DNA from 4 places in the Priestia sp. ST2 genome. Region 1 is predicted to be linked to each of the others. Evidence: riboswitches for the same ligand, from Rfam matches in the RefSeq annotation. Region 1 holds a riboswitch; each other region holds the start of a gene.
The links. A riboswitch is a leader RNA that binds a small molecule or an ion and turns the genes downstream of it on or off. The one in region 1 is predicted to bind S-adenosylmethionine.
Positions count from the first base shown of each region.

Region 1 (7,966 bases):
TACAAAAGCTAGTCCAATATAGCCAAATATCGGATACAAAAACTCAAGAAGCTGGGCATATCCGAATTGCCCAATAATAAAGCAAGCCAAGATAATAAACGCAAAAGCTTGTTTGTCATTGAGGGGAAGAAATGACTGAAGCTGCTTAGCGATGCCAAATACATTTCCAATCAATGTAGTAAAAATCTCGCCCAACACAACTACCGTAAATAAAACATTCACCCACGCTGAGATATTTTTAACAACGGCACTCATCGGAATATCAAGTTGAAATGAATAAGGCAAATTGGAAAGGGCAAGATGAGTAGAAACAAGCATAAACGTAAGTACACAACCTCCTATTAAGGCCCCTTTTGTAATCACGCTCCTATCTTTCACCGAGCTTCCTAATGGGACCAAAACGGCCTGAGCCAAAGCTAGATTCAGGGAAATATATAAAAAGGGACTAACCGCCCACTTCCACTGCGTGACGAGCGTTAAATCCGGCTTCGTTTGAATCAGTGAGAAATAGCTGATATTCGGCATAAATATGATAAAAGCAAATGAAAGCATCATCGGCACAACAAGAGAATTAACCATTAAAATACCGTTAATTCCTTTTGCGATAAATATATAAGTTAAAACAATTGTAAAAATCATCCCAACAGGAGGCCACAGCCCAAACTGTTCTTTTCCTATTGCTCCCGTACTCGCTAGCATGACTGAAGTTACTCCAAATAAAATGACAATCATTACACCGTTTACCACTTTTCCAAGCACATCACCAAATAAATATGTATTAAGCTGCTGATAAGAAGAAGCCCCAATTGCGTGCGAAAGCAGCATCATTTTTGAACCTAGCCAAATAAAAAACAAGCCGCTGACCAAAATTCCGACCATTCCAAGTTCCCCGTACTGTGTAAAAAATTGAACGATTTCCTTGCCTGTTGCAAAACCGGCTCCTACAACGGTGCCTACATACGTAGCAGCAACCTGCAGCGTGAGTTTCCACCTTTTCATGCCCATCACCCTTCTATCCTTCATAGTTCACTATATGTAGAAACGATAAAAAAAAGACGAGCCTTTTCACGTGTAAATCTACGCACATCCCAGTGCTTGTGCCTTTTGGTTTATTTTTTTCATTTTCTTTTTGTATTTCTCACAAAAAACTCTTTAACCCCTAACATAACAGTCATTTTCAAACAAAATATACGGATATTTTCCCTTTAGCTTTTAAATTTTCCTCAATATTTGCTGGAAATTCACAATTTACTGTTGTATAATTTCTAAAAATCAGATAAATTATTAAATAAGTATTCTTTCTATTTAAAAAAATATGTTTCAATTATATACAATTGATTCTTATCATGAGAGGTGGAGGGACTGGCCCTTTGAAACCTCAGCAACCAGTCGTTAGAGACATGGTGCTAAATCCAGCAAGCAATTTATTGCTTGGAAGATAAGAAGGCGAAAAAAGTCTTCTTCTTAAGAAGACTTTTTCTATTTTATCGGCATATTGCATAAAACGAATCACTCGTGAAATAGAAGCGGAACAATTTAAGGAGGTTTTGACATGGGGTTACTTGAAGATTTAAAGTCTAAAATTTTAATTGGGGATGGTGCCACTGGTACCCTCCTTTACTCACACGGTATTGACAGCTGTTTTGAAGAACTAAACATCACCAAACCAGAAGAGGTTGCTCGTATTCACAGAGCCTATGTAGAAGCTGGTGCAAACGTTATTCAAACAAATACGTACGCTGCTAATTATCAAAAACTTGCCCGTTATGGATTAGAAGATTCAGTCAAAGACATCAATGTTGCTGGTGTAAAATTAGCGAAACAAGCTGCAAAAGATCAGGCTTACGTGGTTGGTACACTCGGCGGAATTCGTTCTTTCCAAAAAAACGCTATTAGTTTAGAAGAGGTTAAGCGAAGCATTCGTGAACAGATGTTTTGGCTTTTAAATGAAGGCGTGGATGGCCTTTTGTTTGAAACATACTATGATTTCGAAGAATTAAAAACCGTTCTTACACTGGCAAGAAAAGAAACGGATAAGCCTATTATTACTCACGTTTCCCTGCATGATATTGGCGTACTGCAAGATGGCCGCCCTTTAGCAGATGCATTAAAAGAATTAGAGGCGCTGGGAGCAGATGTTGTCGGGCTAAACTGCCGTTTAGGTCCTTATCATATGATTCAGTCTCTTGAAGAAGTACCGCTTCCTGATCGTGCTTTCTTATCTGCTTACCCTAATGCCAGCCTTCCGGCGTATGTGGAAGGAAAGCTGGAATATGAAACAAATGAAGACTACTTTGTAGAAAGCGCGCGTTTATTCCGCGAACAAGGGGTTCGCTTAATTGGAGGATGCTGCGGTACAACACCAGCTCACGTACGCGCAATGTCATCTGCCTTAAAAGAGCTGCCTCCGATTACAAGCAAAGTTGTTAAAATGAGACCTGCCGTTACGGTTCAAGAGCGTGAGCAGCAGGATAAACCTCATATGCATGAAATTGTGAAGAAGCGCCGCTCGGTTATCGTCGAGCTAGATCCGCCTAAACAGCTTGGTCCGACGAAATTTTTAGAAGGCGCAAAAGCACTTGATAAAGTCGGCGTAGATGCTATTACATTAGCTGATAATTCTCTTGCCTCACCTCGCATCAGCAACTTGGCAATGGCAACACTGATGCAGCAAGAAACAAAAGCACGACCGCTTATTCATATTACCTGTCGCGACCGAAATTTAATTGGACTTCAATCTCATTTAATGGGACTTCATACGCTAGGAATGAATCAAGTACTTGCAATTACGGGTGATCCGTCAAAAGTTGGCGATTTCCCTGGCGCCACTTCGGTCTACGATTTATCTTCATTTGACTTGATTAGTTTAATCGCTCAGTTTAATGAAGGACTATCTTATTCCGGCAAACCACTTGGTCAAAAAACCAATTTTTCCATTGCAGCTGCCTTTAACCCAAACGTGCGTCACTTAGACCGAGCCGTTCAGCGTTTGGAAAAGAAAATCGACTGCGGGGCTCACTATTTCATTACTCAGCCTCTCTATTCAACTAAGCAAATTGAAGAGGTATATGAAGCAACCAAACATTTAACAACACCGGTATATATCGGTATCATGCCGTTAACAAGCGCAAGAAATGCTCGATTTATTCACCATGAAGTACCTGGAATTAAATTATCAGAAGATATTCTAGAACGCATGGATGCAACGGGAAATGACCGAATCCGCGGTGAAGTCGAAGGTCTTGCGATTGCAAAAAGCTTAATTGATACAGCATATGAGTTATTTGACGGTATTTACTTAATTACGCCGTTTATGCGCTATGAAATGACCGAAATTCTAACACGCTATATTCATGACAAGCAACTTGTTACATCAGAAAGGAAGATATAAATGAGCTCACTTATCGAACAACAACTAAAGAAGCGAATACTCATCATCGATGGAGCAATGGGAACGATGATTCAAGATGCTGATTTAACCGCTGAAGATTTTGGCGGCGAAGAATATGAAGGCTGCAACGAATATTTGACTCGAACAGCGCCTCATGTGATTCAGCGCATTCATGAAGAGTACTTTGCAGCAGGTGCTGACATCATTGAAACCAATACGTTTGGCTCAACATCTACCGTACTTGATGAATACGATTTAGGTCACTTGGCGTATGAATTGAATATCGAAGCTGTGAAGCTTGCTTGTGCAGCCCGCGATAAATATTCAACTCCCGAATGGCCTAGGTTCGTAGCTGGAGCTATCGGTCCTACCACTAAAACTCTCTCTGTTACCGGAGGTATTACATTCCCTGAGTTAGTAGAATCGTATGAAGAGCAAGCTCGAGGTTTGTTAGACGGCGGCGTTGACTTGCTTTTAGTCGAAACCTGTCAAGATATGCTGAACGTAAAAGCCGCATTTTTAGGTATTACAGCGGCGTTTGAAAAACTAAAAACCGAAGTTCCTATTATGATTTCAGGAACAATTGAGCCGATGGGAACAACTCTCGCTGGTCAAGATATCGAATCTTTTTACTTATCACTGGAACACATGAAGCCTCTTTCAGTCGGACTTAACTGCGCGACAGGCCCTGAATTTATGACGGATCATATTCGCTCTCTTTCAGACCTAGCCACTTCAGCAGTTAGCTGTTATCCAAACGCTGGACTTCCGGATGAAGAAGGCAATTATCATGAATCCCCTGAGCTGCTTGCTCAAAAAATTAAAGGGTTTGCTGATAAAGGCTGGCTGAACTTTGTAGGCGGATGCTGCGGTACAACGCCTGCTCATATTAAAGCACTGGCGGAAGCGGTAAAAGAGGTTGCGCCCCGTTCGCTTGATCGCTCCGAGCATAACCATGCTGTAACCGGTATTGAACCGCTTGTATATGACGATTCTATGCGCCCTCTTTTTGTGGGAGAACGTACGAATGTAATCGGTTCTCGCAAGTTCAAGCGTCTGATTGCGGAAGGAAAAATTGAAGAAGCATCTGAAATTGCGCGTGCTCAAGTTAAAAATGGTGCTCACGTTATTGATATTTGCTTGGCAGATCCGGACCGTGAAGAAATGGAAGACATGGAGGAATTTATTCAAGAAGTTGTAAAAAAAGTGAAGGTTCCTCTTGTAATCGATTCAACGGACGAGAAAGTTATTGAAAAAGCTTTAACGTACTCGCAAGGTAAGGTCATTATTAACTCCATTAACTTAGAAGATGGTGAAGAGCGTTTTGATGCAATCTTACCGCTAGCAAAAAAATTCGGTGCAGCTCTGGTTGTCGGTACAATCGATGAAACAGGCATGGCCGTTACTGCAGAACGAAAAGTAGAGATTGCTAAACGCTCACATGATTTGCTTGTTGAAAAACATGGCTTTAATCCAAAAGATATTATTTTTGACCCTCTTGTGTTTCCTGTAGGGACTGGTGATGAACAATACATTGGTTCTGCTGAAGAAACAGTTAAGGGGATTAAAATGATTAAAGAAGCCCTGCCTGATTGCCTGACCATTCTCGGCGTAAGTAACGTGTCATTCGGTCTTCCTCCAGTCGGACGTGAAGTACTAAATGCGGTTTACCTTTATCACTGTACGCAGGCTGGACTCGATTATGCCATTGTTAATACCGAAAAGTTAGAGCGCTATGCTTCTATTCCAGAAGCTGAAATTGAGCTTGCTAATGCGTTATTATTTAACACAACTGATGAAACGTTAAGCACGTTTACCGACTTTTATCGTGATAAAAAGAAAGAAGCAAAAGTAGAAATTTCTACGTTAACACTCGAAGAACGATTGGCAATGTATATTGTCGAAGGTACAAAAGAAGGATTGCTTCCTGATTTAGAACAGGCTTTAGCTCAATATGATGATCCGTTAGATATTATTAACGGACCGCTTATGAAGGGGATGGCGGAAGTTGGACGTTTGTTTAATGACAACCAGCTGATTGTAGCAGAAGTGCTTCAAAGTGCGGAAGTGATGAAAGCATCCGTTGCCTTTTTAGAACCTCATATGGAAGCAACTGAAAATGATTCTGGAAAAGGCAAAGTTATTCTTGCAACGGTTAAAGGCGACGTGCATGATATCGGTAAAAACTTAGTAGACATCATTTTAAGCAACAATGGTTTTAAAGTAATAGATTTAGGAATTAAAGTAACGCCCCAGCAGCTGATTGAAGCAGTAAAAGAAGAAAAGCCAGACATCATTGGCCTGTCAGGTCTTCTAGTAAAGTCAGCTCAGCAAATGGTTTTGACTGCCCAAGATTTAACACAATCAAGCATTGATGTTCCAATTATGGTAGGAGGCGCTGCCCTTTCCCGTAAATTTACTGACTTTAAAATTGCCCCGGAATATGAAGGTGCGGTCCTCTACGCCAAAGATGCGATGGACGGATTAGCGTTAGCAAATAAGCTGCAGAACAAAGAAGAAGTTATTCAGCTTTTAGCAGATTTAAAAACGCGGCAAGAAAAGAAAGTAACGGTTCGAGAACGCCAGCCTCAAACCGCTCAAGCAGCTACGGCTGTTTTAGAAAGATCCGCCATTTCAACGGACTCTCCTGTTTTTGTACCTGCTGATTTAAAGCGCCACGTTGTTAAACACTACGATTTGGCACAGGTTCTTCCGTATATTAACTGGCAGATGCTTTTAGGCCATCACTTAGGACTAAAAGGAAAAGTGAATAAGCTGCTTGCTGAAAAAGATGAGCGTGCTGTTCAATTAAAAGAAACCGTTGATGACCTGCTCGAACTGGCACTAAAAGAAAACTTAATTAAGCCAGCGGTTATTTATCAGTTCTTCCCTGCTCAAGCAGACGGAAATGATTTAATTATTTATGATCCTGCTGATGAAAAAACAGAAATTGAACGCTTTACCTTCCCTCGACAAGCAAAAGGACAGTTCTTGTGCTTATCTGATTTTGCAAAGCCTAAAGAAAAAGAGATGGACTATGTATGTTTCTTCTCTGTAACAGCAGGAACAGGCATTCGCGAACGCGCGGCGAAATTCAAAGAAAACGGCGAGTTTTTAAAGAGTCACGTGTTCCAAGCTCTTGCGCTTGAACTAGCTGAAGGATTAGCAGAACGTGTTCATCAGCAAATTCGTGACCGCTGGGGATTCCCCGATTCGCCTGACTTTACAATGGCGGAGCGTTTTTCAGCCAAATACCAAGGTCAGCGTTTTTCATTCGGATATCCTGCATGTCCAGACCTTGAGGACCAAGCAAAACTGTTTAAATTACTTAAACCTGAAGACATCGGCATTCAGTTAACAGACGGTTTCATGATGGAACCAGAAGCTTCTGTTACAGCCCTTGTTTTTGCACATCCTGAAGCGAAATATTTTAACGTATTGTAAAATATGGCCGCGGTCTTTTAGACCGCGGCTGTTTTTTTACAGTGAACAAACCTGAAAAAAAGGCTGCGACAAATGGATTTTAGCTGAAGAAAGATCCGAACCGTAAATCCAGATTCTTAATTGAGAATCAACTGCGTTCGGATTTTTTTCATTGTGATCGTGAACTGGATTTCATGTAGCTGTTTCTAGCTGTTGACTGAAGGGCAAGGCGAAGACTCCTGCGGAAAAAATTGATGCAGTTATGTCTTAATCTCTTTGAATTCACCGCCGGTCTGAGCTTTTTTTATGAGTTTCTTAGGAAACACTGATAGAATAAGGAATGTAATAAATTTGTAACGCTCTTGTCACAGCAAATTTTTCAGGGAAAGGAATTTTCAAGCAATGATTAAATTATTTGTAAGCGACTTAGATGGCACTCTTTTACACGAAGAAAAATACGTAGAACAGCATAATGCAGACGCACTTAGTGAACTTCAGCGCCAAGGAGTAGAGGTTTGTCTTGCGTCTGGACGAATGGATACGGAAATTTTAAAGATTTCTACTGATATTAATAATACATTTCATCGCATTAGCCAAAACGGAGGATTTGTGTGGACCAAAGAAAATCAAGAACTTCATGGAAAAGTGTTTGAAGATGATTTAGCAGTTCAACTTTATAAAAAAACGATAGATCCTAACCGTATTACGCTTGTCTGTTCAAACGACACGAATTACGTAGAGCAGCGAAATGAAATTATTGAAGCGATTGAAACTCACATGTTTTTCCCTATCGAAGAACAAATGGAAATGACGGATTCATTTGGTCACGCTCTTTCTCCATCTAAAATCACGGTTCTTGGAGATCATGATGAAATGGTAGCTCTGCAAAAAGAAGTGAACGAAGAGTTTGGTGATTATATTGATACATATATTTCTGCCAAGCAGTGTTTGGATATTATGCCTAAACATATCAGCAAAGGAAATGCCATTGAAATTTTATTAAATCATCTTCAGCTAAAACCAGAGGAAATTGCATGTGTGGGGGATTCATTTAATGATATTCCTATGTTTCAATTAACGCCGAACAGTTTCGCTATGGCTACAGCTCCTGAAGCTGTGCAGCGCCACGCCTCTGCTGTTGTGTCATCTGTT
Region 1 is NZ_JBVVNT010000003.1:259,642-267,607, forward strand. Features, by position in the region: gene AC0KUU_RS13820 (YkvI family membrane protein) at 1-999, opposite strand, end outside; SAM riboswitch class I at 1,339-1,445, shown strand; gene AC0KUU_RS13825 (bifunctional homocysteine S-methyltransferase/methylenetetrahydrofolate reductase) at 1,553-3,391, shown strand; gene metH (methionine synthase) at 3,392-6,835, shown strand; gene AC0KUU_RS13835 (HAD family hydrolase) at 7,217-7,966, shown strand, end outside.

Region 2 (7,966 bases), on a different contig from region 1:
ACTGAACGCGGTATGCCCCTATTTATTGTGAAAATGGAACTTTTTCTGAGCAATGAGCAGGTAAATACTCTATTGCTTTCTTTAATTTAAATAATTCCTTTGGCACAATCTTTTTGATGATTTTTTCTTTTTTATATGGCTTGCATGACTCATGATTACATCTATGCGCACACATTCCTAAAGGAATTTTCTCTCCTAAAAATGGATCTATATAAAATCCATTTTCAAACAGCTTACTCTTAATAACATTTTCATTTTGCAATCTGCAGCAAGTAACGCAATAGTACATTCGTTTTCCACTCTCTTTCTTATATTTGATTTTGAAACATCTTATGAGAACTCATCAACAGAAGTGCTTGTTTCTACGTTAAAAGTTGAAAAAATCTCAACAGGCGTTGAAGAATACTCGACACACGTCAATTACAAACATATAGTTTAATCATGACAGCATGAAGAGTGTCATACTTTGAGGAGAAATAGCGGTGAAAACAAGAGGTATTATTAACGCTGTAATCGGCATTTGGCTCGTTATTGTCCCTTAGATGCTTGGGTTTTTATACGATGCAGGTGCTACTTCAGCAAGTATTGTATTTGGAACCCTTCAAGTGATCACATCTTTTTGGGAACTACTAAACCAGGATGGAATTCATGGCAAAATTGGATTTCACTTATAGCGGATTATGGTTTGTCCTGTTTCCTTTTATTTATTCATTAAAAGATGGTGTAATTTGGTCTAGCATCATACTTGGGTTAATGACCGTACTATTTAGCTTATGGAGCTTGAACTCTAAATCAAAGCTAAAAGCTGTTAGTTAAAGAATGAATAATATTCCACTTTTTGCTTAAACTACTCAAGATATCGCAACGTATCGACTATGTGAGAATAATTCTCCTAGCAGAAAAGCTCCCTACGAAAATAGGGAGTTTTTTCTGCGTTAAAAAGGTGATGATTAATTTTATCTTCAACTTTTTTTACATATCTTTATACGCGTCATCCTCAAGATGTCCAATACTTCTAAATAGTAAATGATCTAACGTCACATTTCCCATAAAATCAAATATTCTATAAAGTTAGTTCCTCATATTTAAAACAGCTAGCTGTTTTAAATAGTTACGAAGACGAATTTTCGGATTTAATTCTGTATTTGCAATATGCTTTACATAGCGAATTGAACTTTGAATAATATCATAGTCACTGATTTTATTTGCACGATACTCGACAAAAGGTGGAAGATAGGACATGAACAGTTAAATTCGTTTGCCTCAAAACGGATTCCTTCCACTTTTTATTGATTCGAGAAGATTCAATATGTGGATGTGCAATGAGTATTAATGTTTTCATATATAGACTTATTAATGCGAGAACAGTAGAAAAAGAAGAAATTTAAACATCGAATATATTAATTAATAAATTAGTGTATTTTAGGTATGGCCTATACACGAGTAGTTACCGTAATTACCATTCTAGGTAGTAAAAATAAAAGGTGGTGAAAGAAGTTTCTCTTTCACCACCTTTTATTTTGCTTTTAAATCAAATTCTTCTGTTTTACCGTCCCATTTGATAGTTACATGAAAGGGATCAGAACTATCTTGTTTTGCACACCCTTCACAAGCATCATTGATACCCATTTTGCCATCCACTGGTGTGGAAGTTACATCGATACTGCCATAACTACCTTCAATTTTATATGTAACTTCTCCAATATTATCTTTATTGGGTCCTTTATAAATAATGCTTCCTTCACCATTTTCCCTATCTTTATCTTGAGTTAAAAAATACTGAGAAATCACATATTATAATATATCTTCTAAGTGAAGGAGGTATGCTATTATAGAAAACTTAGTTAGCTATATTAAAGATTTAGGCTTTCCAATTGCCCTATCTTTTTACTTACTTGTTCGCATTGAAAGCAAATTAGATAGAATTACAGAGCTGCTTCAAGTTCTTATTGAAAAAAAGGACAAGCAATAAGCAGAATGCTATTTATACCCATAGCGAACTTGTTCCTTCGTTTTCGAGATGCAGCACGTTCACTTCTGTTCCTTTGTCATATCCATGCTCTCCTCCTGGAAGAACAATCAGCGCGTTTGCTGCAGCTAATGATGAAATAGCCCCTGACTTGTCCATGCCAACAGGCGTCACAACAAGCTTTCCGCCTTCATCTGAAATCTCTCCTCGCACCATTCGCGTAAAAGCATTAGGTTCTTTGAAACGGCCCTTTAATACCGCTTTTGTTTTATGTAAATGAGGCGCTGGTGAATACAAAAAGCTGCGAACAATCGGACGAACAAACAGTTCAAACCCGACATAGCAAGCAGATGGATTTCCTGATAGTCCAAACAGCAGCTGTCCGTTTCGTTCTGCGACTGTTGTAACGCTTCCTGGGCGCATCGCAATTTTGTTAAACAGCACATTCGCACCAAGCTTTTCATAAATAGCCGGCAAATAATCATAGTCGCCAACGGATACCCCGCCGGTTGTTAGTAGAATGTCCACTTCTTCAAGCGCTTTTTCTACCGCTTCATAGCAGCGGTCAAAATCATCTTCAAGCTTTCCTAAGTATTTCGGAATTCCCCCGCTTCTTACAATTTGCGCAAGTGCCATATAGGAGTTGCTGTTGCGAATTTTTCCTGGTTCTAACGGCTCGTTCACATCAAGCAGTTCGCTTCCTGTTGTTAACACGCCAACCACGGGCTGCTTCACGACAGCGACATCCGCATAGCCAAACGTAGCTAAAAAAGCGGTGACGCCTGGATTAATGCGCGTTCCTTTGGAAACAAGCACGTCTCCTTTTTTTGTTTCTTCTCCTTTTAATGCAATGTGTTCCCACTTTGAAGCCCGCCTGCTTAACGCCATATACGTTTTGCCTTCTTTTTCATACGACTTCGTTACTTCAAGCATCACAACCGCATCACATGAATGAGGGACCTGCGCTCCTGTCATAATACGCACCGCTTGAAACGGCTTTACTTCTTCTTCAAAAACAAAGCCTGCACCGATTTCACCTACTACTTCGAACTCAACAGGATGTTCACTTGAGACTTCTACGCAGTCTTGCGCTCGAACCGCAAAGCCGTCATAAAGCGATTTATTAAAATGAGGAACGTTTTGGTCGGCGATAATATCTTCTCCTAAATAGCGTCCGTAGCTTTCGGTGATCGATACGCGTTCGATGCTGCCTTTTCTTTTATAAGTCATGACTTTTTCAATTGCTTCAGGAATTGAAATAGGTGTTCTGCTTTCTAACATACATTCTTCACTTCCTTTATGTCTGTTCACTTTTTACGCTATGGTGTAAAATCATAGCATATCTCACTATTTCTATCATACAACAAAATTTACTGAAAAAGGATGAAAACACCGATGTCTTCTTTTACACATTTTAATGACCAGGGCCGTGCCAACATGGTCGATATTAGCGAAAAATCTATCACGCGCCGCGTTGCAACAGCTCGTTCAAGCATACTCGTTAACAAAGAAATTCACGAAGCCATTGTAGAACATAAAATTGGAAAAGGCGACGTGCTTGCTGTCGCACAAGTAGCGGGAATCATGGCAGCAAAACGCACGTCTGACATTATTCCTATGTGTCACCCTCTTTTATTAAAAGGCGTAAACCTTTCATTTGACTGGGATACAAGCAATGATCAGTACCGTTTATTAATAGAAGCAACTGTTAAAACGGAAGGCTCAACGGGCGTTGAAATGGAAGCTTTAACTGCCGCTTCTGCCTGCGCTCTAACCGTTTATGATATGTGCAAAGCCATTGATAAAGGCATGATTATCGGCGAAACGTATCTGCTTGAAAAATCTGGCGGCAAAAATGGTGACTACAAGCGTACGGAAGCGTAAAGGAGGTACATAATGAGCGTACATGAACATAAATCCAAAGCAACACAGCCCGTTCGCTGCAAAGTCATTACAGTATCAGATACACGTACAAAAGAAACCGATAAAAGCGGCGCGCTAATGATCCAACTTCTGAAAGAACACGACATGCAGGTCGCTTCCTATGAAATTGTAAAAGACGACCAAACGTCGATTCAACAAGCGATACTTGCCGGATGCAGTGCTGAGGACATTGACGTTGTTCTCACAAACGGCGGGACCGGCATTACAAAACGAGACGTCACAATTGAAGCCGTTCAAGCGCTGATTCATAAAGAAATCGTTGGGTTTGGCGAGCTGTTTCGCATGCTGAGCTACACCGAAGACATTGGCAGCGCAGCAATTATGAGCCGAGCAATTGCCGGGACGATTAACGAAAAAGCCGTTTTTTCTACACCAGGATCAAGCGGTGCTGTTCGTCTAGCTATGACCAAGCTGATTTTGCCTGAACTTCGCCACGTTGTGTGGGAATTAAACCGCCAGCGCTGACAAAATGCCTATGCACACGCATAGGCATTTTCATTAATCATAGTCTTTATGTACCCACTCATCTTCTGGAATGCCTAAATCTTCTCCAGAAAAACGCTCTTCTTTAAACGGATCTCCTCTAAGATGAAAGCCGTTTTGCTCCCAAAAGCCAGGATGATTTTCATCAATAGCTTCAAAGCCTCGGAGCCATTTAACACTTTTCCAAAAGTACAAATGCGGAACAACCAATCGCAGCGGATATCCGTGCTTAGCTGTAAGCGGCTCTCCGTTAAAGGAATGAGCGAGAAGAATATCGTCTCTCAGTAAATCTTTTACCTCAATGTTTGACGTATAGTCATTATCTCCGTGCAGCATGATGTATTTACTTTTTAGCTCCACGCCAACTGCTTTTAAAAAGTCTGTAAACAGCACGCCCGTAAATTCATTATCAAGCCTTGTCCATCTCGTTACGCAGTGAATATCACATTTCACCGTCGTTTGCGGCATGTCCAATATATCTTGATACGAAAGCGTCACTTCCTTGTCTACCAACCCAAATACCCGAAGCGTCCATTCCTCTAAGTTATACTCCGGCACGTCGCCTTCATGTAAAATCGGAAAGCGCTCCGTTACTACCTGACCCGGAGGCACTCGTCCTTCATACTTTGGATCAATTTCCGGTGTTTTCATTCGTTTAATACGGTCTGCTTTGTTCAAATTATCACCTCATTGTTTTTTATACATAAAAAGCCCTTCCTTAAATAAATAAGGAAGAGCTTTGTTTCAGCTTCTTCCTTATCTCTAAGAGCAGTACACTCTTAAGGATTTGGCACCATTCTGTCATAGACAGCGGTTGCCGGGTTTCACAGGGCCAGTCCCTCCACCTCTCTTGATAAGGAAACAAATTGTATTTGTTTTATGTAATAAAGTCAGTATTAAGCTTTTTGTCATAATTGTCAATATTATTTTTCTTTTCCGCAAAAAAACTTTAAAAACAGGTAGGGTTATAAGATTTTAGTCTACTAAAATACCATATAAAACCTTTACCCTTCTCCATCAATCATCGTATACTTCTTGGCAAAACGCTTGTAGTAAATTTGCTCATCCTCTTGTCCATCGTTAAAAACAAGTCGGTTATGATCAATATCTTTTTCTTTTAACATATAGCCTTTTTCATTCATCATATGAATATATTCATCTAAATGTCCTTTTTTCACCATATAGTGAAGAGCATCATCTGAATCTGTAGTCCTCGCTACATCTTGACTTCCCACTTCTAGCTTGAATACAGCTGTTGCTGTTTGAACGGGACGATAATCGCCAAACAATCTTTCCCAATTTAATAGCAGCAGCGCGCCGGAAATTATTATACACCCTCCAGCCGCCACGGTTAGTACAAATCGTTTTGACACTACTTTCTCTCCTTTACATTCTTTTTCTTCTATTTAATACAACGGATTGCCCTAAACTTGTTTTTACGCCAAGTCCTAGATACACGGCAGCACCTAAAGCAATTGAAATACAAGATGTGCTCATCGCAAGTGAAGATGCAGACAGCTTATTTTCTAAAAAATAGTGAGAAGTATAATTGCCGATAATCACAGCGGCTGACATCACACTTACTAATAAAACAGGTGTCAACGCAGCTTGTCCCAGTGATTGAACTCGGTAAGAAATGGATTTTTCAATTAAATAAAAGTTATATATAACCGATACACCATACCCTCCGTAAGTCGCGACAACCGGTCCAATTTCTTTTAAGCATGAAACCAGCAGTACGTTTAATACTATCTTCACAACAATTCCTAAGCCCAAGCCTAAGATTAGCTTCTTTTGCTGATTAATTCCTTGGAGAATTGCGGCTGTTACTGTAAAAAGAGCAAATAAAATGGCAGCAGGCGCGTACCATTGTAAAACAATTCCACCGATTTCAGGGCTGTTTTTTGCTCCAAAAATCATCATATATACCGGCTTGCCTAATAAACAAAGCCCCACGGCAGCAGGAAGAGTAAAAAATAACAGCAGCTGCAGCGTTTTTGTAATTTTCCCTTTTACTTCCCGTAAATTTCCTTGCACAAAAGAAGACGTAATGCCCGGAATCAGTGACATGCTGAAGGCAGTCGCTAACGATACTGGCACCATCACCAAAATCTGGGCTAATCCAATAACGGAGTTGATCGTTTCGGCTTTAGCTTGTCCATATCCTATTGATTGAAAGAGCATGTTAATTGTAAACGTATCAATATTTTGATAGATAGGAATAGCTAAACCAACTAATACAAACGGAACGGCGTACGTTACAATCTCTTTGAACATTGAAGAGAACGAAACGGACTTATTATTCTTTCCGCTGTTCACTTCTTTCATAATCAACCGCTTGCGCTTCAAATAAACCGCTCCAAGAATCCCAATTCCCCCTACGCCTCCAATAAACGCTCCAAACGTGCCGATTCCAACAGCTTTTGTCATTGTGCTATGAAAAAGGTGAATAACAGCGTATGCTCCTGCTAAAATGAACAACACTCGCACTATTTGTTCAATAATCGTACTTAGCGCGGACGGTCCCATAGACTGGTTACCTTGAAAGTAGCCTCGTAATAGACTCATAGGCGGGATAATAATTAAAGCAAAGCTTACCATTCGGATGACGTACACTACGTCTTTTTGACTATTTCCTGAGGAATCTTTTCCGTTAATGACTAGTTCAGCGAGCCACGGTGCCATTGTATAGAGGACTAAGAAACCTATTATGCCCGTTATTGTCATTAATAGAATTCCTGCTTTTAACAGATCTTGTCCCGCACGGTAGTTTCCAAGACCGTTATATTTCGATACATACTTCGAAACAGCAAGCGGAAGACCCATTGTCGACAAGCTTAGCATCAAGGTATATGGACCGTATGCATACTTATAAAGCGCGTAACCTGACGTTCCCACTAAGGCTGTGAAAGGAATAATATAAATAAAGCCTAAAATCTTTGTTAATAAAGAAGACGCTGTTAATAAAAGCGTACCTCTCATCAAATTTTTTTCCATACATCAAAACTCCAGAAATAAATATTGTATTTTTAACAAATACTTGATTTATTGTATCATACTTACAATTATTATCTAGTTTTTTATAAAACATTAGAACCCTCTCTATATTACGTTTTTTACCTAATAAAGGAATATAAACCAATCTTTTCACCTATGATAAATGAATCGTTTTTTGCTTTTTACTTTACCTGACGTTTACATTCTAAAAGACGTGTTAAATTATATATATATCAGTTACCAACTAAACTAAGACTCCTTGATTATTCTGGCCTACCTGTTCTTTTAGGTAGACTGAGGTTGCTAAATCGTTATATATAGGAGGAAAAAATCATGAAAATGAAACAACGACTATCAAAAGCAGCGGCGGCTGCAACGATTACAGGAATTACTGCGTTTGGATTTGCTCCTGTCGCTCAGCTTGATACACCAGCACATGCAGCTACATCTCAAGAAACAAGCAGTCAAAGTCAAACAGCTGTAAAAAACATTAATGAAATTTACAACGCCGCAGTAAAAGGTGAAGTGCCACGCTTAACGGCAGACTTCAAAATTGGTAAAACACTGCGTCAA
Region 2 is NZ_JBVVNT010000001.1:1,069,088-1,077,053, reverse strand. Features, by position in the region: gene AC0KUU_RS05535 (DUF3973 domain-containing protein) at 23-289, opposite strand; gene AC0KUU_RS05530 (hypothetical protein) at 649-816, shown strand; gene AC0KUU_RS05525 (hypothetical protein) at 1,516-1,791, opposite strand; gene AC0KUU_RS05520 (YvrJ family protein) at 1,829-1,972, shown strand; gene AC0KUU_RS05515 (molybdopterin molybdotransferase MoeA) at 1,985-3,250, opposite strand; gene moaC (cyclic pyranopterin monophosphate synthase MoaC) at 3,365-3,853, shown strand; gene AC0KUU_RS05505 (MogA/MoaB family molybdenum cofactor biosynthesis protein) at 3,866-4,378, shown strand; gene AC0KUU_RS05500 (sulfite oxidase-like oxidoreductase) at 4,412-5,074, opposite strand; SAM riboswitch class I at 5,150-5,256, opposite strand; gene AC0KUU_RS05495 (hypothetical protein) at 5,401-5,769, opposite strand; gene AC0KUU_RS05490 (putative polysaccharide biosynthesis protein) at 5,783-7,393, opposite strand; gene AC0KUU_RS05485 (YjgB family protein) at 7,727-7,966, shown strand, end outside.
Region 2: another riboswitch for S-adenosylmethionine. It lies ahead of AC0KUU_RS05500 (sulfite oxidase-like oxidoreductase); the one in region 1 lies ahead of AC0KUU_RS13825 (bifunctional homocysteine S-methyltransferase/methylenetetrahydrofolate reductase).

Region 3 (7,966 bases), on a different contig from region 1:
ATCTTCACGGACAAATACAGCTTGAAGCGGCTCTTGTACTTCTACATTTTTAGGAACGTACACGAATACACCGCCGTTTAATAACGCTGCGTTTAATGCAGTTAAACGGTGCTCATCTACTTTAACTCCGTCTTTCATGAAGTACTTCTCGACAAGGTCGCTATGCTCTTTAGCAGCTGTTTGAATATCTGTAAAGATAACGCCTTGAGACTTTAGCTCTTCTGTTAATGTTGAATATGCAGCTGTTTGGTCACGCTGAACATATAGATTTTTAACAGCTTCTGTATCAATCAATGCTTTAACCACTTCTGGAAGCTCGTCTACAGATGAGATTGTGCTTGCCTGTGAAGTGTGCTTGTCAAATGCAGTAAAGTTCCATTTCGAAATGTTTGTTTTATCTGGCTTTGGAAGTGCAAGATCTTCTGCTTTCGCAAGAGCTTGTAAGCGAAGATCTAGCAGCCAACTTGGTTCATTAGCTTCTTTTGAAAAGCTGCTGATGTACTCTTGATCAAATGGTAATTTCGTATCAATAGTCATAGAGATCCTCCTAACTCTTAAGCTTCTTGCTCTACAGTTTCGTCTTCAATACCTAATTCTTGTTTGATCCAGTCATAACCTTCTGCCTCTAGACGCTGTGCTAATTCTGGTCCGCCTGATTTTACAACGCGACCTTGCATCATAACGTGAACTTTATCTGGTGTAATGTAGTTTAGTAAACGTTGGTAGTGAGTAATCATTAAGCAACCAAACTCGCTGCCGCGCAGTTCATTAATACCTTTTGATACAACTTTTAACGCATCGATATCTAAACCAGAGTCGATTTCATCTAAAATTGCAATTCCTGGTTGAAGCATCATTAATTGCAGAATTTCATTACGTTTCTTCTCACCGCCAGAGAAACCTTCGTTTAGGTAACGCTGAGCCATGTCTTGATCCATCTCTAAGAAATCCATGTTTTTGTCTAATTGACGGATGAATTTCATTAGTGAAATTTCTTCGCCTTCTTCACGACGAGCATTAATTGCTGAACGTAAGAAGTCAGCATTTGTTACCCCGCTGATTTCACTTGGATATTGCATAGCTAGGAATAGACCTGCACGAGCGCGCTCATCTACTTCCATCTCAAGTACATCTTCGCCGTCTAGCGTGATGCTTCCTTGTGTAACCTCGTATTTAGGATGTCCCATGATTGCTGAAGATAATGTTGATTTACCAGTACCGTTTGGTCCCATGATTGCATGGATTTCGCCGCCCTTAACTTCTAAATTAACACCTTTTAAAATTTCTTTACCTTCAATTGCAACATGAAGATCTTTAATTGTTAAAGTTGACCCTGCCATATTAAAACCTCCAGTTATAGACGTATATAGTAAAAAACGATATACCTATATCTTTTTAATTATTCTCATTTTATTCTCATTACAATCTTATAACAAATGAAAACTTATAGCAACCTTTTGACCCAAAAGGTTTTAAACCATTATGTACATTTTTCAAGACTAAATCCACTCATAAAAAAGTTGCCTTAAAAGACTCCATAGAGCCTTCTAAGACAAGCTTTTTTACCCTCTTTATTTACTTAGTGCGTGTGGCTAGTCAGTTCTGAAATACACTCTTGGACAAGCGTAACGGACTGACTCATCGCTGCGCCTCCGCCAAATGCTGCTGACACTCCGCATGCTTCTAAAATTTCTTGTTCAGTTGCACCTTGATCAATGCAGCCTTTTGTATGATAAATCATACAGTACTCGTCTTGAGCTACTACGCTGATTCCTAACGCGATTAACTGCTTTTCTTTTTTAGAAAGAGAACCTTCCCCAAAACATGCTTCAGTAAACGCATTAAACGTTTTTGTTACTTCCGGCAATTTTTCGCTAAATTTCCCAACACCCATTTTATAATCATGAAGTGCTTGCTCAGTTGAATGACGTGCTTCTTGCTGCATAACGTCAGCTCCCATCATCAGTAAAGTTTTCACGGTTAGTATGCGTGAGAAAAATAAGAGTTATTCGTTTTCCCGCATACAAAAAAAGCACTTGCCCAGAGTGGGCAAGCGCTTTTCTTCTATTATTTATTTACCGGCAGTACTCCGCCTTTGTATTTTTCTTTAATGTAGTCTTGAATTTCTTTAGAGTGAAGAACTTTCACTAAAGCTTTCACTGTATCTTTATTTTCGTCGCCTTTGTGAACCGTAATGATGTTTGCATAAGGGTTATTTTCTTTGCTTTCCACTGCGATTGGATCTTTTACTGGATCTAAACCAGCATCAATAGCATAGTTAGCATTGATAACAACAGCGTCACCTTCATTATTTTTGTACATTTGAGGTAGCAATCCGCCTTCAACATCGGCTTTAAATTTTAAATTCTTCGGGTTTTCTACGATATCTTTAATTTGTGCATCTGTTTTCTTTACGCCTGGTTTTAATTTGATTACGCCGGCTTTTTCAAAAATCGATAAAATACGTCCTTGCTCTGCTACTGCATCACGCATAATAACTGTGCCGTTTTTCGGAAGATCTTTTAAGCTTTTGTATTTTTTAGAGTAGATACCGATTGGTTCAATGTGAATGGCACCGGCACTTACAAAATCATACCCTTTTTCACCCTTGTGATCTTTCAGCACTGAATTCATATAAGGAACGTGCTGGAAGTAGTTTGCATCAATTTCATTGTTTGCAAGAGCTGTGTTCGGTAAGATGTAATCTTGGAATTTTTTAATTTCTAAGTCGATTCCTTGTTTTTCTAAAATCGGTTTTGCTTGTTCTAAAATTTCAGCATGAGGCGTATTAGATGCACCCACAACAATTTTCTTTTCATCTTTTGATCCATTGTTAGATCCACATGCAGCTAATCCTACTACTAGCGCAGATGTTAGTGCTAAAGCCGAAAGCCATTTTTTCATAATAAATAATCCTCCCTTTATCTTTTATCAATTTTTGCAGTAATCGCATCTCCAATAAGTTGGATAATAAATACAATAATCAAAATTAAGATCGTAGCAGCTAGCGTTACATCATTATGACTGCGCTGGAATCCTTCTAAATATGCAAGGTTCCCAAGACCTCCAGCTCCAATCACACCCGCCATTGCCGTATAGCCGACTAGCGCAATCGTCGTTACCGTCAAACCAGAAATTAAAGCTGGCAGCGATTCAGGTAACAGCACTTTAAAGATAATAGTGCTTGTTGTTGCTCCCATTGATTTAGCAGCTTCAATAACACCTTTATCAATTTCACGCAGACCAATTTCTACAAGACGCGCATAAAATGGTGCTGCTCCCACAATTAAAGCAGGTAACGCTGCATTAGCGCCTAAAATACTTCCTACCAATGCTTTGGTAAATGGAATCAGTAAAACAATTAAAATAATGAATGGAATGGAACGAAAGATATTTACAACTGCTGACACAATGGCATATAAAGGTTTGTTTTGCCAGAGCTGTCCTTTGGACGTTAAAAATAAAAGCAAGCCCAATAAAATACCTAGAACAAACGTGGCTATAACTGAAATAGCCGTCATATATAGTGTTTCATTTGTCGCTTGAATAAAATCATCTAAAATAACGTTCGGAAATAGTTTCTCAAGCATTTGTCATTACCTCCACTTCTACCTGCTGCTCATGAATGTATGCAATGACTTTTTCAACTTCTGTTAATTCTCCGTCTAAATGAACGAACAACGTCCCGTATGAACCTGTTTGTGTATGAGAAATCTTTCCTTGCAAAATATTAATCGTTACATCAAACTGTTTTAAAATCGTTGTAATGAGCGGTTGCTCTGCTTTTCCGCCAACAAACGTAAGCTGAATAATTTGCCCGCTTGGATATAACCCCTGTACTTGTTCAATTGTTTCAAACGTTTCTTCTGGTTCAGAAATCTGTTGAACGAACCGTTTTGTAATCGGCTGCTTAGGTTTTCTGAATACTTCTAGCACTTGTCCTTCTTCTACCACTGCCCCATTTTCCATAACGGCTACCCGATGACAAATTTTACGAATAACGTGCATTTCATGAGTAATCAATACAATGGTTAACCCTAGCTTCTCATTAATATCTACTAACAGATCTAAAATGGAATCTGTCGTTTGAGGATCAAGCGCTGATGTTGCTTCATCACACAGCAATACTTTTGGGTTATTGGCTAGCGCTCGAGCAATACCAACACGCTGCTTTTGTCCACCGCTAAGCTGTGATGGATAAGCATTTTCACGCCCTTCAAGCCCGACTAACTTGATAAGCTCGTCTACTCGTTTCATTCTTTTTTCTTTTGAGATCCCTGCTATTTCTAACGGAAAAGCAATATTTTCTCGCACCGTACGCGACCACAAGATATTAAAGTGCTGAAATACCATACTAATTTCTTGTCTAGCTTTTCTGAGTTTTCCGCCTTTAATTTTTCCAATATCATTACCTGCTACTTCGACCGTTCCTGTCGTTGGTGTTTCTAACCCGTTTAGCAAGCGAATTAAAGAACTTTTCCCCGCTCCGCTATAACCAATAATTCCGTAAATTTCACCTTGGTTAACGGTTAGATTCACATTATCAACAGCTGTTATTTGACCACTTTTGGCCTGATAAATTTTTGTAACGTCTGTTAATGTAATCATATTTCTTCACCTTCTTTAGTAAAAACTTAATTATGTTAGGTTGCCCTATAGGATGAAAAAGCCGTAAAACAATTTTCCCCATCAAAAAAGCCTCTCTGCGCATGACAGAAAGGCTCGATATTTAATCCTTTCTCTCATCTTTCAAAGCACATAGCTTTGCAGGAATTGGCACCATTTCAGTTAGTCTGACGGTTGCCGGGTTTCACAGGGCTCAGTCCCTCCACCTCTCTTGATAAGAGTTCGCAACAATTATTTTGTTTTTGGGAAATATTCATTCATTTATGAACATTCATGAGTGTGATTTTAGCATGTGTCAGATAGGCTGTCAACAGGTTTTGTTCTTGGGATAATATCCCAAGATTCCAACAGCCCCAACGGTTCACTCTCTTTCAATTTCTTCATTTTAAACAAACGTTTGATTATCGAAGCTCTTCAAGTACGTGCTCGATGGAATGAAACGCATAGAGTTTTTTTACCATTTCGCCATTTTTCACTTCAATCAAACAAGGTACACTTTCAATTGAAAATATTTCTGCTTTTGAAGGCATATAATTTAAATTGCTCATTCCGATGGTCACACCGGGCAGCATCGCTTCTGCTACGGTTAACATTTTTTTTGCCAGCTGACATGTCCCGCAAAAAGGTGTATGGAAAAAGATAAACGTTCTTTGTCCTTCTTTTAACTGATCTTCAAGCTGTTTTTCGCTCCATTCTTGCATGTTGCTCATTCCTTTTATGTTAAAAATTCTGCATTAACATCGATATTGGCACTCAGTAATACTGTTGCTATGTGATGTCTAGGGGCGGCAGCAACCTCTCGGTACATTTTATCAATATATAGATGCTCTGCTTCCGGAAGCTCTCGTTTAAATTGTTTTCTTAGCTTATTCCCTGAATCATCAGAGTCAACAAGTATGTATACCTCTTTGTTAAACGTACAGTCAATAATTTCATCCAGCTTTGATAAACTAATCGTACCGTTTGTACAGATAATTTCAATTGGTTCTCGAATGATATCTTGGATACGCTTTTTATCTGATTTCCCTTCGACAATAATTACTTTTTCAATTTCAATTAGCCCCATTTTCATCACCCATAATCGTCAGTTGTATAGTAACATCATTTCTTTATGCTATACAATATTCGTTAATGTATCACAGTTCACCTGTTTTTTAAAAGAAATTTGCAAGAAAGAACTGTTTTAAAAAGCAGCTTAGGCCATATTGTTTCCATAAGACAAGAAAAACAGTGGCAGTTGCCACTGTTTAGCACCATCCTGCTTCTTCGTCGCAGTCTGTATATTTTTGCGTTTCACCTTGTTTTTGTACATCCGTATATTGATAGAACTTATTATTTTCTTGCGAATAACCTTCTTCAAAGCGGTATTCATTGCCGCTTGTTCCGTAACTAACTTCACCAATTGGCTGCTTATCAACATATAATTTCATACCGCCGTCATGAAATTTAGCTGTAACGCGATCTGTAACGTCCATTTTTTGTTTTTCAAACATAAAAAGACACTCCTTTAGCTTGTTTACTAATAGAGTGTCCAGTCAAAAACTTTTCATAAAGACAATTTATGGAGGAATATTATCCTTCGTTTGTCATTTCTTCGTATTGCTCTGCTGTCATTAGCTTATCTACTTGAGAAGCATCAGACGGTTTGATTGTAATCATCCATGCTTCTTCGTATGGAGATTCATTAACAAGTTCAGGGCTATCGCTTAAGTTGTCGTTTACTGCTACAACTTCACCGCTAATTGGTGCGTAAAGCTCAGAAACTGTTTTTACTGATTCAACGCTGCCAAACGGCTCGTCAGCTTCTACTGTTGCTCCTACTTCTGGCAGTTCAACGAATACGATGTCGCCAAGCTCAGCTTGAGCGAAATGCGTAATACCTACGCGGACAACGTCTCCTTCTGTTTTTACCCATTCATGCTCTTCAGAATAACGCAAATCTTTTGGTGTACTCATCTTAATCCCTCCAAAATATGTATCGTAATTTGTTTATATAAAAAGCGCCTTCAACGTGGAGAACACTTTCTACAACCTAAAATAACTTCCTATTAACAGTGTAACGTAAAAGGTAAAAATTTTCTATTTGAAAACTTACTTCCACACGTCCTCAAACTGCTCTTCTTTGAAACCAAGCGTTACTTTTTGTCCATCTGTTAGCAGCGGACGCTTAATTAACATGCCATCTGACGCAAGAATCGACAGAAGTTCATCTTCACTCGCACTGCTTACTTTATCTTTAAGTCCTAATTCGCGATATTTTTTACCGCTTGTATTAAAGAATTTTTTTAATTCTAAGCCGCTGTTCTGATAATAAGATTGCAGCTGCTCTTTTGTTGGCGGGTTTTCTACAATATGGATTTCTTCATACGCTACTCCGTTATCATCCAGCCACTTCTTGGCTTTTCGGCACGTACCACACTTTGGATATGAATAAAAAAATAATGACATTTCGTCAACCACCCTTTATTTTAAGCTTTTTTCGTATTTTAACACATCCTTTATCATTTACCTAGATAGAGGCTTCTTAAACAAAAAGGAGCTCGTAAAACGAGCTCCTTTTCCCTTAAACTGTGAACTTCTCTACTTCTAGAAGCGTTTTTGCAATCTCGCGCTTTACACTAATTACATTAATTGGTGTATAGCGAGTTAACTTGCGAAGAGACGAAAGCATGACTCTAAGCGTATCACCTTGTTCAACGCCAATTAACGTTTCCTTTGCATCTGCTTCAATTCGATTAAATGCTTCTTGGCAAAATACTTGCGTATATTTTACCTTCAAGCTGTTTTGATCTGCACCTGTTTTGGAAATCGCTTTTTCAGTACGTAAAACAGTGGATTCCATTGCATATACGTTACTAATCATATCGGAAATATTAACGAGAATTTCTTGTTCTTTCTCTAATTCTTTCCCATACTTCTGTGCAGCTAGACCTAAAAGCAAGAGCGCAATTTTCTTTCCATTTTGCACAAGCATTTTTTCTTGATCTAACGGCTCATTTCCTACTTCCTGCGGCATAAGCATCATCAATTCTTCTTGAAGCGTTTGTGCTTTTTGAAGCAGCGGAAGCTCTCCTTTTAGCGCTTTGCGTAAATATGTGCCTGGTACTAAGAGTCGATTAATTTCATTTGTTCCTTCAAAAATACGGTTAATGCGGGAATCACGATACAGGCGCTCAATTTCATACTCACTCATAAAACCATAGCCTCCGTGAAGCTGGACGCCTTCATCTACGATGTAGTCAAGAGATTCCGTGGCAAACACTTTGTTTAATGAGCATTCAATCGCATATTCAGCAATGGAAGCGGCAATTTGCTTTCCGTCTTTTTGCTGTTCTTCTGA
Region 3 is NZ_JBVVNT010000005.1:63,248-71,213, forward strand. Features, by position in the region: gene sufD (Fe-S cluster assembly protein SufD) at 1-537, opposite strand, end outside; gene sufC (Fe-S cluster assembly ATPase SufC) at 555-1,340, opposite strand; gene AC0KUU_RS21765 (carboxymuconolactone decarboxylase family protein) at 1,580-1,945, opposite strand; gene AC0KUU_RS21770 (MetQ/NlpA family ABC transporter substrate-binding protein) at 2,068-2,904, opposite strand; gene AC0KUU_RS21775 (methionine ABC transporter permease) at 2,922-3,590, opposite strand; gene AC0KUU_RS21780 (methionine ABC transporter ATP-binding protein) at 3,583-4,608, opposite strand; SAM riboswitch class I at 4,740-4,847, opposite strand; gene AC0KUU_RS21785 (thioredoxin family protein) at 5,028-5,327, opposite strand; gene AC0KUU_RS21790 (toprim domain-containing protein) at 5,342-5,692, opposite strand; gene AC0KUU_RS21795 (YusG family protein) at 5,874-6,119, opposite strand; gene gcvH (glycine cleavage system protein GcvH) at 6,199-6,582, opposite strand; gene AC0KUU_RS21805 (arsenate reductase family protein) at 6,718-7,074, opposite strand; gene AC0KUU_RS21810 (acyl-CoA dehydrogenase family protein) at 7,190-7,966, opposite strand, start outside.
Region 3: another riboswitch for S-adenosylmethionine. It lies ahead of AC0KUU_RS21780 (methionine ABC transporter ATP-binding protein); the one in region 1 lies ahead of AC0KUU_RS13825 (bifunctional homocysteine S-methyltransferase/methylenetetrahydrofolate reductase).

Region 4 (7,966 bases), on a different contig from region 1:
CTATGTTTGTATGCGTAGGGAATCATGATGAACTGTACCTTGATGAAAGCAATCTCGAAAACTTCAGAGCCACTATCGGAAAAGTACACTGGGTCATTGATATTCCTGTCTTCAACTTCCGGTGCATCGCATTAAATAATGTCATCAGTCCCAAGAATAAAATATATGGATTTACAGATAGAGAGCTGAATTATTTAGAGCAGCAGCTAGAGGATGCTCCTCGTAATACCGTTGTAGCCATGCATGCGCAGCCGAATATTGGCCGGTGGTCAAATCTTGAAGGGTTTCCTGTAACGACTCCTCAAAGTCAAGAATTTTTTGATTTAATTCAAGAACACCGCGTGAAAAAAGTGTTAGTCAGCCACGTGCATGCGTATGACGAGCAGTTTATTAGAAAAAACAGAAACGGGTCGTTTACGCTTGGAAGAGGCACTGATTTTGTATTGTCAGGAGGCGCCGGCGCTCCCCTTGATTTTGAGCCGCCTTTAATTTTAAATAATTATAATTTTACAGAATTTTTTGTAAGCAGGTACGACATTTTAGGTCCTCTTCTTTGGAAGGATTTTGGACGACCTCGAAGAAATTGTTTGTAAAAACAAGAAAGTAGAAAGCTAGGTTCAAAAAAAGAGGCTGGAACAAAAGGGTTTTAGACGAAGTGAAACGAATCATCGATCAAGATGTGTGATTAGTGGTTCGTTTTTTTGTTAAGGCAAACGTAGGTTTCATGTGTATAGGTCTTTCTAGCAGGTGATTGGAGGACAAGACGAAGACTCCTGCGGGAAAAGCGGAACAGGCGAGACCCCACAGGAACGTATGTGACGAGGAGGCTCAGCGACCGCCCGCGGGAAGCGAAGTCTTGTACGGAAATCAACTGCGGTGTCACAAGCGATTCAGCTCATGTATTCCATTTGCCTTTAGAGTGGATTCATTTTGTTATGTCTCAACCTCTTTTGGAAAAATGTGCATAACTCTTAACGAAACCTTGTAGCAGAAGGCTCAGTCAAACGTTATAATAGATAATGAATGATGATATATTCTCTATATTTGTCATATATTTGTATTACATATGTAATTAAAGAAAAACATTCACTTGATATACTGTTTAATGACTTAACTTTATCTTAAAATTTACAGTGAAATGCCTGTTTATAGAGGCTTAGAACATACACAGCAAATGGAGGAGCAATCATGGCAAACGAAAAGATGCAAGAAGGACTTGATCGTTTTATCAATGAAGATTTAAATGACCTTTTAGGTAGACTGTTCCCCTTAATGGACCGGGAGTGTGCCGAAGAAAAAAGAAAGCTTATCGAAACAGCGGTAGAGTACATTTATTCGTCAGGATATCACCAAGGGGCAAAAGATTTAATCGAAACGCACCGAAAAGATGATTACAAATTGTTAAGGCAAAAGTTAGCGTCAGCGCCTCCTAAAAACTAATTTTTTTGAAATTTCTTTTGACAGCATAAATGTAAGGTGTTAAGATGACTCTACATTCAAAATATTATAAACAATTAAAACTCTTATTGAGAGAGGCGGAGGGACTGGCCCTGTGAAGCCCGGCAACCATTTAACATTCTTGTTGAAAAGGTGCTACATCCTGCAAAGCGTACAGCTTTGAAAAATAAGAGAGGATTTCATAGATACTATGCCTCTCTATTCGTGATAGAGAGGCTTTTTATTTTATGTGAATATGTTTTGAATGAACAATTTTATAAAAATGCATCAGGTGCTGTGTAACGAATGTACGCAGCTTAAAAGGGAAGACCGGTGAAAAGCCGGCGCGGTCCCGCCACTGTAATGGGGAGCAACTTATTAACCACTGTTTCATGTTGAAATGGGAAGGGATAGGAAGCGATGAACCTAAGTCAGGAGACCTGCCTGTTGTATGCACTTAAGCTCTACGGGATATAGAGAGGAGTGAGGAATACGTGTTGAGAAAAACAGGCTATCTCAACTTTAGTTAAGTATGCGTATCATCTCTCTTTTCATTTCGAAAAGAGAGATTTTTTAGTTTACCGATAAAAAATATACAGGGAGTGGAAAAAATGAGCAGTGTAAAAAGTTCAAACTTAGGTTATCCAAGAATTGGTGAAAAACGAGAATGGAAAAAAGCGCTTGAGCAGTTTTGGGCAGGAAAACTAGAGAAAGATATCTTTTTGCAGGAAATTGAGTCTCTTCGTCTAGGGCATTTAAAAAAACAGCGTGACGCAGGAATTGAATTGATTCCAGTCGGCGATTTTAGCTTATACGATCACGTGTTAGATACAGCCGCTATGTTTGGTCTAGTGCCAAAGCGCTTTGATTATGACGGGGGACCGGTATCGCTTGAAACGTATTTTGACATCGCGCGAGGAACAAAAGGTGCGGTAGCTTCTACGATGACAAAATGGTTTAACACAAATTATCACTATATCGTACCAGAGCTTGAGGAATGTACGCCGGCACTTGTAGAAAATCGCCCGCTTCAATTTTACAAAGAAGCAAAACAGAAGCTGAATATTGAAGGCAAGCCCGTTATTTTAGGTCCAGTAACATTTGTGAAGCTGTCAAAAGGATATAAAAAAAGTGAGTTTAAAGAAGTAGTTGAACAATTTGTTCCGCTTTATGCAACTATCTTAGCGGAGCTGCAAGCAGAAGGAGTAGAGTGGGTACAAATAGATGAGCCGGTTTTAGCTACAACGCTATCAAAAGAAGACCTGGCGCTTTACAAAGAAGTCTATCAAGCTTTGAAGGAAGCAGCACCGAATGTAAAAGTCATTTTACAAACGTATTTTGACAGCGTTGATTACTATAAAGAAGTCGTGTCTCTTCCTGTTGAAGGAATTGGTTTAGACTTTGTGCATGACCGAGGCGAAAATCTCACTGCCCTTAATAAATATGGTTTTCCAACTGATAAAGTGCTGGCAGCAGGAGTGATTGACGGACGAAACATTTGGCGTGAAAATTTGGACGAGCAGCTTTTAACGATCAGTGAAATTGAAGAAGCCGTATCAAAAGACCGTTTGATTCTTCAGCCTTCATCAAGTCTGCTACATGTTCCTGTCACGGTGAAAAATGAAGAGACGATTGATCCAGTATTGAAAAATGCGCTCTCTTTTGCAGATGAAAAGCTAAAGGAAATTACGCTGTTAACAAAAGCGGTGCAGCAAGGAAAAGAAGCAATAGAAGAAGAAATAAGCGTAAGCAAGCAGGCAATTCAAGCATTAAATGGATCATCTTTTCGAAATTGTCAAGATGTGCAAAAAGAGCTGAAGCAGCTGCACAGCTATAAAGCAGAGCGACAAGCGCCGTTTGACGTACGTCAGCGCGTTCAGCAAGAAGCGTTTCAACTGCCGCTTCTTCCAACGACCACGATTGGAAGCTTTCCGCAAACAAAAGAAGTGCGAAAAGAGCGTCTAAAATGGCGTAAAGGCGAGTTAAGCGATGAAGCATATGAAGCGTACATTAACGAGGAAATAAAAAAATGGATTGAAATTCAAGAAAACATCGGCTTAGATGTCCTTGTGCACGGAGAGTTTGAGCGTACGGATATGGTCGAATACTTCGGTGAGAAATTAGGAGGCTTTCAGTTTACGAAGTTTGGCTGGGTGCAATCTTACGGTTCTCGCTGCGTGAAGCCGCCGCTTATTTACGGAGATGTATCGTATGAGCAGGCGATGACGATCAAAGAAACGGTCTACGCACAGTCTCTAACAAATAAGCCGGTTAAAGGAATGCTGACGGGTCCGATTACGATTTTAAACTGGTCGTTTGTGCGTGATGATATCCCGCGCTACGACGTCGCAAATCAAATTGCGCTTGCTCTTAGAAAAGAAGTAGAAGCACTTGAAAGTCAGGGCATTTCAATGATTCAAGTAGATGAACCGGCGCTGCGTGAAGGACTGCCGTTAAAACGAGAAAACTGGGACAGCTACTTAAATGCTGCGGTGTATGCGTTCAAGCTAGCGACGGTATCGGTGCAAAACGAGACGCAAATTCACACGCATATGTGCTATTCAGAATTCGAAGAGATTATTGATGCGATTAAAGCGCTGGATGCCGACGTGATTTCCATTGAAACGTCTAAAAGCCACGGTGAATTAATTTATGCGTTTGAAAAACATACGTACAATCAAGGAATTGGACTTGGCGTATATGATATTCACAGCCCGCGCGTACCGAAGCTTGAAGAGCTTCAGCGAAACATTGACCGCGCGCTAAAGGTGCTTGATCCTGCATTATTTTGGATTAATCCCGACTGCGGCCTTAAAACAAGAGGAATCAGCGAGACGGTTGAAGCTTTAAAAGTGATGGTTGAGTCTGCAAAACAAACCAGAAAAAATTTATTACAAAACGTTTAATAATAAGAAAGTAAAGGCCAAGCAGTGTAACCGCTACACTGCTTGGTCTTATGGGATTTTAAAAGGCCAAAAATATCCATTGACACTTCCCGTACATTTTTGTATCTTTTTAAAGGTGTTTTTAAAATCAGGGAGGTACAACATGAGTAACAACAGCACGCAGCACGTTAAAATTGTAACAGCGGATCCATCAGCGCTAGGTCTATTCGGACTTGCCATGGTGACACTTGTTGCATCGTTTCAAAAGCTTGGGGTAACCGATGGTGTTTCATTGGTATTGCCATGGGCGGTTTTTTTAGGCGGAATAGGACAGTTAATCGCGTCTATGCAAGATTTCAAACATAATAATACCTTCGGCGCAACTGCTTTTGGTGCCTTCGGGTTATTTTGGCTAGGTGTAGCTATGACATGGCTTATTCAGCTTGGAGCATTTGGAGAAGCGCTCGCAAAAGAAGCGGATCCAAAGCAGCTCGCATTTGCTTTTGTCGGCTACTTGATTTTCAGCGTTTTTATGACAGTTGGAGCAATGGGCACTCATAAAGTATTATTTATTATTTTTGTGTTAATTGATTTCTTATTCATTGGATTATCGCTAAGTACATTTGGTGTGGCATATGAATACACGCACTTACTAGCAGCAGTGTCAGAGCTATTGATTGCTCTGTTTTCATTCTATGGATCTGCAGCGGCTGTATTAAATACTCACTATGGTCGAATTGTGCTTCCGGTGGGCAAGCCGTTTGGAGCATTTATCAAATAATCAAGATGTTAATTAAAAAGCGAAGTAGGGTTGAATTCTGTATGATGCAGAGGTCAATCCTTTTTTGTTTGGGCATTTTTATATATAGTAGAAAGAGATAGTTATATGTAATAGAAGCTTTTAGAGAAAAAAGAAAATACATAATGAAAGGAAACGTTCCAATGATTATAAGACAAGTGGAGGAAAAAGATTTAAACCAATTAATTACGTTAGAAAACAAAGGCTTTACACCTGCAGAAGCTGCCTCAAAAGATGCATTTATCACGCGGATCAACACTATTCCTGATACGTTTATCATCGCTCAAGAAAATGAAGAAATAATCGGATATGTGAACGGTCCCGTCATTTCAGCTCCGTTTATTACGGATGATTTGTTTGAAAAAACGATTTCGAACCCTGAGGCAGGCGGTCATCAAAGCATTTTAGGTATCGTTGTAAATCCCAATCATCATCACAAAGGAATTGCCAGTATGCTGCTAAGAGAGTTTGAAAAGCAAGCGCAGGACAACCAGCGCTTAACGGTTACTTTAACATGTAAAGAAGAATTGATTCCGTTTTACGAAAAAAACGGATATGTGAATCAAGGAGTAGCGGAGTCTCAGCATGCAGGCGTGCAGTGGTTTAATATGAGCAAGGAGCTTTAACAAACAATGAAATAGAAAAGCACAAGCTTCCTTTAAGGAGTTTGTGCTTTTTTATATTAATTTCTGTGTAGTTATTGTAAATATGTAAAAGTAAAGGTGGTATTTACATGAATAAGTACGGCTTTTTTTATTGAGAGGGTGCACAGGTGTTTTATCTATTTCGTTGCTTCTAGCGGTTGATTGGAGGGCAAGGCGAAGACTCCTGCGGGAAAAGCGGCACAGGTGAGACCCCGCAGGAGCGAAAGCGACGAGGAGACTCAGCGGCCGCCCGCGGAAAGCGAGACCTTGCACGGAAATCAACAGCGGTGTAACAAGCGATTTATACTCAATCATTTCTCTCATTTTTTCGTCTTTAGATTGGATCAATCTCGTTATGTTTCAATCTCTTTTTTAGGTAGGTAAGAGACATTGATTTGTCAAACATATTTGACAGTAACAAGAAAAATAATATAAGATATGGATGTAAAAAGTTTTTTACATTTTAGAGATGAGTGATGAATGGTGGAAAATCGAATTAAAGAACTGCGTAAAAGCAAGCGAATGTCTCAGGATGAACTGGCAAAAGTATGCGGCGTATCGAGACAAACAATTAATGCAATTGAAAACAATAAGTATGATCCAAGCTTAACGCTAGCTTTTCAGCTGGCTGAGGAGTTGGGAGCAACAGTAGATGAGCTGTTTTTATTTCATAAATCATGATGAGTTAGTTAAACAGAGAAGGTAATGTGAAGTAGCGATGTTACTAGTAGAAGTTTTGACATTTCTGTACTATAAGTTAAAAGCACATAAGTAAACAGTAGATCAATATTACTTCTATCACTTTATAAAAAAGAGATTTACAGAGCAACGGTGGTGAAAGGAATGAAAAATCGAGCTGCCGGAGTAGCTCTTACAAGTACGGGCATGTTACTGTTGATGGTAACGTTAGTACTTCCTGTTCCGGGAGTAACGTATAGTTTACTTGTAGGAAGCAGCATTGTACTAAAGGGCTGCGGAACAGGAGGAATAAAAAGGTGTATCACTTGAATGCAGGGTGATGTAGAAAAGGAGGTTCCTTTTGAAAAAAAGAACAATTATTATAGCTGCACTTTTATTTATCGTCGTATTTTATTTTACATATACCGGGAAAGCCTATCAGTTAAAAGACGTCATAAAAGTAGACGAAGCAAACGTTACGCGTATTGAAATAGATACGGACGAAGGAAAACGTGTAGTAGATGATAAAAAAGAGATAAAGCAAATCGTACATTCTTTGGCAAAAATAGAAGTAAAAAAAAGCAAGGAGCTCGACCCAAAGTTTGACCAAGCTTACTGGGTAAAAATCGTCGAAAACGGAAAAGATGCGTACGGTTTAACGATTTATGATGATGACTACATAAAAGCGTTTAGCTTTGAAGATAAAAAACAGGCGACATATACGATTGTTAAAGACCAAAAAGTAGATGTTCAAAAGCTGTTTTCAACTAAATAAACGTGTAAACCTACTAAAAAAGACAGCCTGAGCTGTCTTTTTTTATAAAAATAATAGATTGAAAATTTAGATTATTTTAAGCGGAATTAATCCTTGCCTATATAATTAATAAATGATTGAATTAGGTCAATATCCGGGTTAACTAATAGTGCTGGAAGAAGGCCAAATGTTAATAATACAAGAACGTTTGATCCAATAAAGATGCGAAGTGCTTTTTTGATTTTCATGATATTTCCTCCCTTTTTTATATTTTCGTATAAAAAGAGAAAAAAATCAATAGAAATGTGACGAAATTGTGAACTTTTTTGTCTAATAGTCCCTGATAGATGATAAAAATTCCCTCTCTATACTAGATAAAGAGGGGATATAGCACGTCATAAAATATGTAGAAACATTAAAAATACATGTGCAAATTCTCAACAAATCGGTAGAGGAAATAGCATGAAAAACCAATTAAGATACATCCTGCCCCAATAGAAACCCATTTAATATAAAACTGATTCAGTACTTTTCTAGTTCCAGAGACAATCGTCATTAAGCCTAGGTCATGAATTAAAATCCCTGTTAATATTCCGGCAGCAATCAGCAGGAAATGAAAAGAATGAGAGGATTGAAGCGAATTGGTCAGCACCGTTCCAAACACGCTGAGCCAAAAAATGAGATTGCTAGGAGAAATCGCAACAAAGATCCCGTTCACATAAGAAGAGGCAAACGACTTTTTTACGTGTTCTCCAGGAGCTGTTATATC
Region 4 is NZ_JBVVNT010000004.1:651,685-659,650, reverse strand. Features, by position in the region: gene AC0KUU_RS20905 (metallophosphoesterase family protein) at 1-593, shown strand, start outside; gene AC0KUU_RS20900 (hypothetical protein) at 1,189-1,440, shown strand; SAM riboswitch class I at 1,521-1,631, shown strand; cobalamin riboswitch at 1,711-1,899, shown strand; gene metE (5-methyltetrahydropteroyltriglutamate--homocysteine S-methyltransferase) at 2,049-4,343, shown strand; gene AC0KUU_RS20890 (acetate uptake transporter) at 4,486-5,103, shown strand; gene AC0KUU_RS20885 (GNAT family N-acetyltransferase) at 5,247-5,747, shown strand; gene AC0KUU_RS20880 (hypothetical protein) at 5,924-6,058, shown strand; gene AC0KUU_RS20875 (helix-turn-helix transcriptional regulator) at 6,246-6,446, shown strand; gene AC0KUU_RS20870 (hypothetical protein) at 6,609-6,773, shown strand; gene AC0KUU_RS20865 (DUF5301 domain-containing protein) at 6,805-7,218, shown strand; gene AC0KUU_RS20860 (hypothetical protein) at 7,305-7,445, opposite strand; gene AC0KUU_RS20855 (LysE family translocator) at 7,613-7,966, opposite strand, start outside.
Region 4: another riboswitch for S-adenosylmethionine. It lies ahead of metE (5-methyltetrahydropteroyltriglutamate--homocysteine S-methyltransferase); the one in region 1 lies ahead of AC0KUU_RS13825 (bifunctional homocysteine S-methyltransferase/methylenetetrahydrofolate reductase).